Regions from separate parts of the Enterobacter cloacae complex sp. IR5418 genome, predicted to be linked through region 2. Evidence: predicted binding sites of a transcription regulator. Region 2 holds the regulator's gene; the other holds the start of a gene.
The links. Region 2 encodes PurR, which represses purine synthesis genes. Its sites were predicted from a motif close to CANGCAAACGTTTGCNTG; they were not measured.

Region 1: purE (5-(carboxyamino)imidazole ribonucleotide mutase) is a predicted target of PurR. The motif match lies at 1,579-1,596, and genes of this name have one in related genera.

The regions. Positions count from the first base shown of each region.
Region 1 is NZ_JBMKHS010000002.1:163,996-169,041, reverse strand. It holds gene cysS (cysteine--tRNA ligase) at 1-151, opposite strand, end outside; gene ppiB (peptidylprolyl isomerase B) at 327-821, shown strand; gene lpxH (UDP-2,3-diacylglucosamine diphosphatase) at 825-1,547, shown strand; gene purE (5-(carboxyamino)imidazole ribonucleotide mutase) at 1,667-2,176, shown strand; gene purK (5-(carboxyamino)imidazole ribonucleotide synthase) at 2,173-3,240, shown strand; gene mnmH (tRNA 2-selenouridine(34) synthase MnmH) at 3,324-4,394, shown strand; gene ACOTX7_RS02450 (porin) at 4,486-5,046, opposite strand, start outside.
Region 2 is NZ_JBMKHS010000047.1:12,477-17,522, forward strand. It holds gene sodB (superoxide dismutase [Fe]) at 1-369, shown strand, start outside; gene ACOTX7_RS21975 (MFS transporter) at 407-1,573, opposite strand; gene ACOTX7_RS21980 (YnhF family membrane protein) at 1,735-1,824, opposite strand; gene purR (HTH-type transcriptional repressor PurR) at 2,122-3,147, shown strand; gene punR (DNA-binding transcriptional activator PunR) at 3,165-4,076, opposite strand; gene punC (purine nucleoside transporter PunC) at 4,190-5,046, shown strand, end outside.

The DNA of each region.
Region 1 (5,046 bases), on a different contig from region 2:
ACACCACGTCGAACGCGACAAAGGTACGGCCATGGCCGATATGACAGAGATCGTAAACCGTAATACCACACACGTACATGCCAACTTCCCCGGCATGGATAGGTTTAAATTCCTCTTTTTGGCGCGTCATTGTATTAAAGATTTTTAACATCGAAGATTCCATGTAAACACGTGTGTGGATTGTTTGTTCCTTATAATACCCATAATTCGGAGTATGGTCAGCACACAATGCAAGGTGATCGTGTCCTGTGGTTATGCTATAACAAGCCCCTATATGTGACCCGAGCACGGGTCGACGCACCACAATAACGGAACAGGATGCAAAAATGGTTACTTTCCACACTAATCATGGCGATATCGTAATCAAAACCTTTGATGACAAAGCGCCTGAAACAGTTAAAAACTTCCTGGACTACTGCCGCGAAGGTTTCTACAACAACACTATTTTCCACCGTGTGATCAACGGCTTTATGATCCAGGGCGGCGGTTTCGAGCCTGGCATGCGCCAGAAAGAGACGAAAGAAGCGATCAAAAACGAAGCGAACAACGGCCTGAAAAACACCCGTGGTACGCTGGCAATGGCCCGTACTCAGGCGCCACACTCTGCAACCGCACAGTTCTTCATCAACGTAGCGGACAACGACTTCCTGAACTTCTCTGGCGAAAGCCTGCAAGGCTGGGGCTACTGCGTATTCGCAGAAGTGGTTGAAGGAATGGACGTGGTCGACAAGATCAAAGCCGTTTCTACTGGCCGCAGCGGTATGCACCAGGACGTTCCTAAAGAAGACGTTGTGATCACAAGCGTGACCGTCAGCGAGTAATTGGTGGCGACACTCTTTATTGCGGATCTGCATCTGCAAACAGAAGAACCGGCGATCACCGCCGGTTTTCTGCGTTTTTTACACGGTGAAGCGAAAAGCGCCGATGCGCTGTACATTCTGGGCGACCTGTTTGAGGCCTGGATTGGCGACGACGACCCGAACCCGCTGCACCGTGACATGGCTGCGGCCATTAAAGCACTGGTGGATTCCGGCGTCCCCTGCTATTTCATTCACGGCAACCGTGATTTCCTGATTGGCCAGCGCTACGCCCGCGAGAGCGGCATGACGCTGCTGCCGGAAGAGCAGGTGCTCGACCTCTATGGCCGCAATATTCTGATCATGCACGGCGATACGCTCTGCACCGACGATACCGGCTACCTGGCGTTTCGCGCCAAAGTCCACACCCCGTGGATCCAGAAAATGTTCCTCGCCCTGCCGCTGTTTATCCGCAACCGCATCGCCGCCAGAATGCGCGCGGGCAGCAAAGCCGCCAACAGCAGCAAATCGATGACCATTATGGACGTCAACCCGCAGGCGGTGGTGAACGTAATGGAAAAGCATCGCGTTCAGTGGCTGATCCACGGCCATACCCATCGTCCCGATGTGCATTCCCTTATCGCCAACGGTGAACCGGCCCATCGCGTCGTTTTAGGCGCCTGGCACAGGGAAGGATCGATGGTGAAAGTCACGCCGGAAGGTGTGGAACTGATCGCCTTCCCGTTTTAACCTCTCCCCGTTTTTTCGCCCATTTCTCGACAACGCAACCGTTTTCCTTGCCGGTATTACATGCTATTCTCTGTGCCCTCGAAAGCAGTGTGTTCCGCACCACAGGAGTTTTAAGACGCATGTCTTCCCGCAATAATCCGGCGCGTGTCGCCATCGTGATGGGGTCCAAAAGCGACTGGGCTACCATGCAGTTCGCCGCCGAAATCTTTGAAATCCTGAATGTTCCGCACCATGTTGAAGTGGTTTCCGCGCACCGTACGCCGGATAAACTGTTCAGCTTCGCCGAAAGCGCCGAAGTGAACGGTTACGAGGTGATCATTGCTGGTGCGGGCGGCGCAGCACATCTGCCGGGCATGATTGCCGCCAAAACGCTGGTGCCGGTACTGGGTGTTCCAGTACAAAGCGCCGCGTTAAGCGGGGTGGATAGCCTTTACTCTATCGTCCAGATGCCGCGCGGCATTCCTGTCGGTACGCTGGCGATTGGTAAAGCGGGTGCTGCAAATGCCGCCCTGCTGGCCGCGCAGATCCTGGCGACGCATGATAAAGACTTACATCAGCGTCTGGCTGAGTGGCGTAAAGCCCAGACCGACGAGGTGCTGGATAACCCGGATCCGCGGGGTGCAGCATGAAGCAGGTTTGCGTTCTCGGTAATGGTCAGCTTGGCCGCATGCTGCGTCAGGCCGGTGAGCCGCTGGGTATTGCCGTCTGGCCCGTCGGGCTGGATGCCGAGCCGGAAGCGGTGCCGTTCCATCAGAGCGTGATCACCGCCGAAATTGAACGCTGGCCGGAAACCGCCCTGACCCGCGAACTGGCGCGCCATAACGCCTTTGTGAACCGCGACGTATTCCCGATCATCGCCGACCGTCTCACGCAAAAACAGCTTTTCGATAAGCTCGGTCTTGCGACCGCGCCGTGGCAGCTGTTGTCTGACAAAAGCGAGTGGAACGACGTGTTCGCGATGCTGGGCGAACTGGCGATCGTGAAGCGTCGCGTGGGTGGCTACGACGGTCGCGGCCAGTGGCGCCTGCGCGCGCACGACACCGCCGAACTGCCGGACGACTGCTACGGCGAGTGCATCGTCGAGCAGGGCATTAACTTCAGCGGTGAAGTGTCGCTGGTGGGCGCACGCGGGCACGATGGCCGCACGGTGTTCTACCCCCTGACGCATAACCTGCATCAGGACGGCATTCTGCGCACCAGCGTCGTCTTTCCGCAGGCCAATGCCGACCAGCAGGCGCAGGCGGAAGAGATGCTTTCTGCCATCATGCACGAGCTGGGCTACGTAGGCGTGATGGCGATGGAGTGCTTCGTCACGCCGTCGGGCCTGCTTATCAACGAGCTGGCGCCGCGCGTGCACAATAGCGGCCACTGGACGCAAAACGGTGCCTCCATCAGCCAGTTCGAGCTGCATCTGCGCGCCATTACTGACCTGCCGCTGCCGCAGCCGGTGGTGACCAGCCCGTCGGTGATGATCAACCTGATCGGCACCGATCTGAACTACAACTGGCTGAAGCTGCCGCTGGTGCACCTGCACTGGTACGACAAAGAGGTCCGCCCGGGTCGTAAAGTGGGCCACCTTAACCTGAACGATACCGACACGGATCGCCTGAGCGCCACGCTGGAAGCGATTGTTCCCCTGCTGCCGCCAGACTATGCAAGCGGCATTGTCTGGGCGCAGTCAAAACTGAAGTAAGTATCCCCGCCGGGGAGTTGACCTTCCCCTTCCCCGGCGTACAATCCCCGCCCATTGCTGCTCAGTTTTCTTCTGGAATCATCATGAACGATGGAACGGACTATCGCGCGATCCTCGCGTCCGATACCCCAATAATCGACGTTCGCGCGCCGATCGAATTTGCCCAGGGTGCGATGCCCGCCGCACTCAACCTGCCCTTGATGAACGACGACGAGCGTGCCGCCGTCGGCACCTGCTATAAACGCGAGGGACCCGAAGCCGCACTGACGCTCGGCCATCGCCTGGTGAACGGCGAGACGCGAGAGGCGCGCATCAACGCCTGGCGCGAAGCCTGCCTGACCCATCCTGAGGGCTATCTCTGCTGCGCGCGCGGCGGTCAGCGCTCACACATCTCCCAGGCCTGGCTGAAAGCGGCGGGTGTCGATTACCCGCTGATCCGCGGCGGCTATAAGGCCCTGCGCCAGACGGCGATTCAGGTGACCGTTGAGCAGTCACAGAAACCGATGGTGCTTATCGGCGGCTGTACCGGCAACGGTAAAACGCTGCTGGTGAAACAGCACGTACAGGGCATTGATCTGGAAGGGCTGGCGCACCATCGCGGCTCGTCGTTTGGCCGCACGCTCACCCCGCAGCTTTCTCAGGCGAGCTTCGAGAATCACCTTGCGGTTGAGCTATTGAAAAAAGATGCCACGCGCTGGGTACTGGAGGATGAGGGCCGGATGATTGGCTCTAACCACCTGCCGGAGTGCCTGCGCGACCGCATGGCTGACGCCCCTATCGTGGTGGTCGAAGATCCGTTTGAGATCCGCCTGGAGCGCCTGCGCGAAGAGTATTTTGACCACATGTGGGCCGATTTTTCTGCTGCCTACGGCGAGGAAGCGGGCTGGAAAGCGTACAGCGAATACCTGCACCACGGCCTGTTCGCCATTCGTCGCCGTCTGGGGCTGCAACGCTTCGCGGAATTTACCGCCCTGCTGGACGCCGCGCTCGTCGCGCAACAGCGAACAGGCTGCACTGACGCACACTACAGCTGGCTTGCGCCGCTGCTGAAGGACTATTACGACCCGATGTACAGCTATCAGCTGGATAAAAAAGCGGAGAAGATTGTCTATCGCGGAACGTATGGCGAGATCGCTGACTGGCTTAATCGCTAAAAGAAAGCCGGGTGGCGGCTACGCCTTACCCGGCCTACATGTTCTACCCGTCTGTTCCCTCTCCCTTTCAGGGAGAGGGTTAGGGTGAGGGTTAGAAGTCGTAACGCAGACGCACCAGGTTCATGTCGCCCAGGTTGTCGGTGCTGGAAGTGAACACGTGTTCGTAATCCACACGGAAACCGTAGTCCAGCTGGAAGCTGATACCCACGCCGTTGTCGATACGCTGGTAGTTACGGCCATTCACGTACTCGATGCGGTCACCCATGAAGTAAGGCTGGATGGATTTCACCGCATACTGACCCACCGGGAACTTGTACCCGGCAAAGTATTCAATACCCCATGCATCACCGGCGAAGTAGTCGTTAACAGACACTTTTTTGGTGGTCATGAAGTTCTGATACCAGCCGCCGCCCGCGGAGAAGGTCCAGTTATCCGGCGTCCAGCTCAGCGCAGTACCGAGGATGTTCTGGTCGTAAGATTTGCTGTCGCCGTTGTCCGGGTTACGCATGTCCGCGCGAGTGTAGTTCCACGCGGCGCCCCAGGTCAGGTCGGTGGTCAGATGGTAATCAATACCCAGCGAGCCGCCGCCTTTACGCTTGTAACGCAGGCCGTTGCCCGGCAGGTATTCGCTGTCTTCAAACAGGTAAGAGGC
Region 2 (5,046 bases):
TGGAACCACACCTTCTACTGGCACTGCCTGGCACCGAATGCAGGCGGGGAACCTACCGGTGATCTGGCCGCAGCGATTAACGCCGCGTTCGGCAGCTTCGCGGATTTCAAAGCGAAGTTTACAGACGCCGCCGTTAAAAACTTTGGCTCCGGCTGGACCTGGCTGGTAAAAGAAGCCGATGGCAAACTGGCTATCGTATCCACCTCGAATGCGGGTACCCCTCTGACCACCCGCGCAACGCCGCTGATGACCGTGGACGTATGGGAACACGCCTATTACATTGATTACCGTAATGCGCGCCCGAACTACCTGGAACACTTCTGGGCACTGGTAAACTGGGAATTTGTTGCGAAGAACTTCGCCGCGTAAGAGACACGCAGAAGGGGCAGCCCTTCTGCGTTTTTGTTTATTCCGCCGTACACACCGCTTCAGGCTGTTTACGACCAGACATCATCACCAGCAGCAGTCCGAGTGCGGCAATGATTGCCCCCATCACCGGCACGAAGCTGTAACCCAAACCACCGGAGATCACCGCCCCGCCCGCTGCGGCCCCCAGCGCATTGCCCAGGTTAAACGCGCCGATATTAACGGACGAAGAAAGCCCCGGCGCTTCGTGCGCGACGCGCATCACGCGCATCTGCAACGGTGGCACGACGGCAAAGGTTGCGGCGCCCCACACCACCATGGCAATCGCAGCGCCCACTTCGTTACGCGCCAGCCACGGAATAGCGACCATGATGACAATCAGCAGGGTTAAGAAGCCTTTCAACGTCCCGCTGACGGAGCGGTCGGCAAATTTCCCGCCGAGATAGTTGCCAATCGAAAAACCGACGCCAATCAGCACCAGCATCGCGGTAACATAGAGTGGCGTTGCGTGGGTAATATCGTGCAGCACCGGGGAGATATAGGTATAAAGGGTGAACATCGCCCCCGCCCCCAGCACCGTGGTGAGCAGCGCGGAGAGCACCTGGGGACGCATCAGCACCGCCAGCTCCTTACGCACTTCCGGACGTTCTCCGGCACTCCCCTTTGGCAAAGAGAAGAACAGCGCGACCATGGCGACCACGCCCAGCACCGCGGTGGCGAGGAAAGACATACGCCAGCCGATGGCTTCTCCCAGCCAGGTGGCTGCCGGAACGCCGCCGATATTAGCGATCGTCAGGCCCATAAACATGGTGGCGACCGCACTGGCCTGCTTATGTTTTGGCACCACGCTGGCAGCAACAACCGAGCCCAGTCCGAAGAAGGCGCCATGGTTGAGGCTGGTCAGAATACGGGAAAGCATCAGCGTGGTGTAATCCGGCGAAATTGCGGAAAGCACATTTCCGAGAGTAAAAATTGCCATCAGGAAAATCAGCGCATTGCGGCGCGCACGGTGCGAAAGCAGCAGCGTCATCAGCGGCGCGCCCACCATCACGCCGATCGCGTAGGCGCTGATTAACATACCGGCCGCAGGGATAGAGACGTCCACCCCCCGGGCGATAACAGGCAGTAACCCCATTGGGGAAAATTCAGTGGTGCCAATCCCAAAAGCGCCAATCGCCAGGGCCAGCAGGGGAAAATTGATTTTCATGAATGAACTCCGGATGCCGTGTCCTGACACGACACAGAACTAAGAAGTCAAAAGCATGACATCAATCACAAAAAATGAGAAGTTAACATTTTGGCAAAAGATTTTTGCCGGAGAAGGAACAGTTGCAGAAAGAGAGGGAGAAGCGTCTCCCCCTGTGTAAATCAGTGCAGCGCAGCCGTTAATCCACCGGCGACGATAAGAGCAAGAACAACAATGGTGGTAAACAGCGAAAACTTCAGATCGGTACTCATCAATTTTTCTCCTTTTATTCACCCTACGAAAAGTGAGCTTGCTCATTTTTACACAGTTCAGGTCAAAAATCTTCCAGGATTTAAACGGATATCCACTTTACCTCTTCCCCTTTTCATCAAGATAGGACAAAATTCCACGCTAAATTTATTAGCGTACCGGCCACTGACCCCCTCCTGACGTCCTGTGTCGTTTTCCCGGCGTGTCGCAACTCATGTTTGCGTAATAAGGGTGAGAGAAGGCAAACGTTTACCTTCATATTTTTCAGGAGCTTAGGATATGGTCTGGAGTGACATTTAATGGCAACAATTAAAGACGTAGCAAAACGCGCAAACGTTTCCACTACAACCGTATCACATGTTATTAACAAAACGCGTTTTGTCGCTGAAGAAACACGTAATGCCGTCTGGGCGGCAATCAAAGAACTGCACTACTCGCCGAGTGCGGTCGCCCGTAGCCTGAAGGTTAATCACACCAAATCGATTGGCCTGCTGGCCACCAGCAGTGAAGCGGCCTACTTTGCTGAAATCATCGAAGCCGTAGAAAAAAACTGCTTCCAGAAAGGCTATACCCTGATTCTGGGCAACGCGTGGAACAACATTGAAAAACAGCGCGCTTACCTGTCGATGATGGCGCAAAAGCGCGTGGACGGTCTGCTGGTCATGTGCTCTGAATACCCGGAGTCGGTCCTTTCCATGCTGGAAGAGTATCGCCACATTCCAATGGTGGTGATGGACTGGGGCGAAGCCCGCGCAGACTTCACCGACTCCGTGATTGATAACGCCTTTGAAGGCGGTTACATGGCGGGGCGTTACCTGGTAGAGCGTGGTCACCGTGAGATTGGCGTGATCCCGGGGCCGCTGGAGCGTAACACCGGTGCTGGCCGTCTGGCCGGTTTCATGAAAGCGATGGAAGAGGCGCTGATCACCGTACCGGAAAACTGGATTGTTCAGGGCGACTTTGAGCCGGAGTCGGGCTATCGCGCCATGCAGCAGATCGTCTCCCAGCCACATCGCCCTACCGCGGTGTTCTGCGGCGGCGACATCATGGCGATGGGCGCGCTCTGCGCGGCAGATGAACTCGGCCTGCGCGTCCCGCAGGACATCTCGGTGATTGGCTATGACAACGTGCGCAACGCCCGCTTCTTTACCCCGGCGCTGACCACCATTCACCAGCCAAAAGATTCGCTGGGTGAAACGGCCTTCAATATGCTGATGGACAGGATCGTCAACAAGCGTGAACAGTCCCAGTCCATTGAAGTCCATCCGCGCCTGATTGAACGCCGTTCCGTTGCGGACGGTCCGTTCCGCGACTACCGTCGTTAATCCTTTTACGGGGTCAGCTATGCTGGCCCCCGTAACCACTCCCGGTTCAGCGTTTCGCTGTCACCCAGATAATCCAGCAGCCAGGCCATGGCGGGTGAGACGTCGTTTTGCTGCCACGTCAGACAGCACGCAGCATCCGGGAAGGGATTTTCCAGCGTCAGCGCCACCCACTCCCCCGCGTCGATGCGCGGACGCGCAAAATGCACCGGCACCATGCCAACACACAGCCCCGCGCTCAGACAGGTGGCTGACGACTCCCAGTCCGGCGCGACCACGCGGCGCTGATTATCCAGCAGCCAGGTAATGCGCTTGGGCAGCGAACGGGAAGTATCTTCCAGCACCAGCGAAGGCCAGTTGCGCAAGGTGTCATCGCTCAACGGCCCTTCCAGCGCCGCCAGCGGGTGATCGCGCGCGACTACGCAGGTCCAGCTCAGCATGCCCATGTCGCGAAACGCGTAGCGCCCACCAACCGGGATCGCCTGGGTTGCACCAATCGCCATCTCTGCCCTGCCGTCCGCCAGCGCGTCCCAGACGCCGTTGAACACTTCCTGCGATACACGCAGTTCGACGTCGGAAAAATGACGATAAAAATCGACGATCATCTGCCGGGTCCGTTCCGGCTTAACGATATTATCTACCGCGATTGAGAGATGCCCGCGCCAGCCGTTGGCGATCTGCTGACACTGCTCGCGGGTGATCTGCATTTTTTTGATAACAGACCGCCCTTCTTTCAAAAACCACGCTCCGGCAGGCGTGAGTTCTACATCGCGATGACGCCGCTCAAACAGCGGGACCGCCAGCCATGCTTCAAGCTGACGCACCGTATAGCTGATAGCCGAAGGAACGCGATGCAGCTCCTGGGCGGCACCGGTGAAGCTGCCGTTACGCGCCACGGCATCGACCACTTCAAGGGAATAATCTGACCACATCTTTTGCCTGCAAAATTTTTGAATGGACCCGCCAAATATTAGCGTTTCACAAGCCGCTTTGCACTCCCTACACTCTGCGCCAACGTACACCTGCCTCCTCAGGAGAATAAACAGTGCAACCCAGGAAAGGATTTTTAGTCTGGCTCGGCGGCTTAAGCGTGCTGGGCTTTTTGGCGACCGATATGTATCTGCCCGCGTTCGCCGCGATGCAGGAAGATTTGCAAACCCCTGCCGCCGCCATCAGCGCCAGTTTAAGCTTGTTCCTTGCCGGCTTTGCTTTTGCGCAATTGCTGTGGGGGCCGCTCTCGGATCGTTTTGGCCGTAAACCTGTCCTGTTGCTGGGGCTGGCGATTTTTGCCGTAGGCTGTCTGGGTATGCTGTGGGTCCGCGATGCCGCCTGGCTACTGGCGCTGCGCTTTATTCAGGCGGTCGGCGTCTGTGCCGCAGCGGTCACCTGGCAGGCGCTGGTGACCGATTATTATCCGGCCTCGCGCACTAACCGCATTTTCGCCACCATTATGCCGCTGGTTGGCCTGTCACCGGCCCTCGCCCCGCTGCTGGGCAGCTGGATCCTGGCGCATTTCGACTGGCAGGCCATTTTTGCCACGCTCTTTGCCATCACGCTGGTGCTCATGCTGCCCGCAATCGGGCTTAAACCAGCACATAAAAAAGAGACACATCCGGACGCGAAGCCCATTACTTTTACCACCTTACTGCGGGCAAAAGCCTATCGCGGTAACGTGCTGATTTATGCCGCCTGCTCTGCCAGCTTCTTTGCCTGGCTGACCGGTTCGCCGTTCATTCTGCATGATATGGGCTACAGCCCGGCGGCTATCGGCCTGAGCTACGTTCCACAGACCATCGCCTTCCTGGTGGGCGGTTATGGCTGTCGCGCCGCACTGCAAAAATGGGATGGCCAGCAGATGCTGCCCTGGTTACTGGTGCTGTATGCGTTAAGCGTGATTGCGAC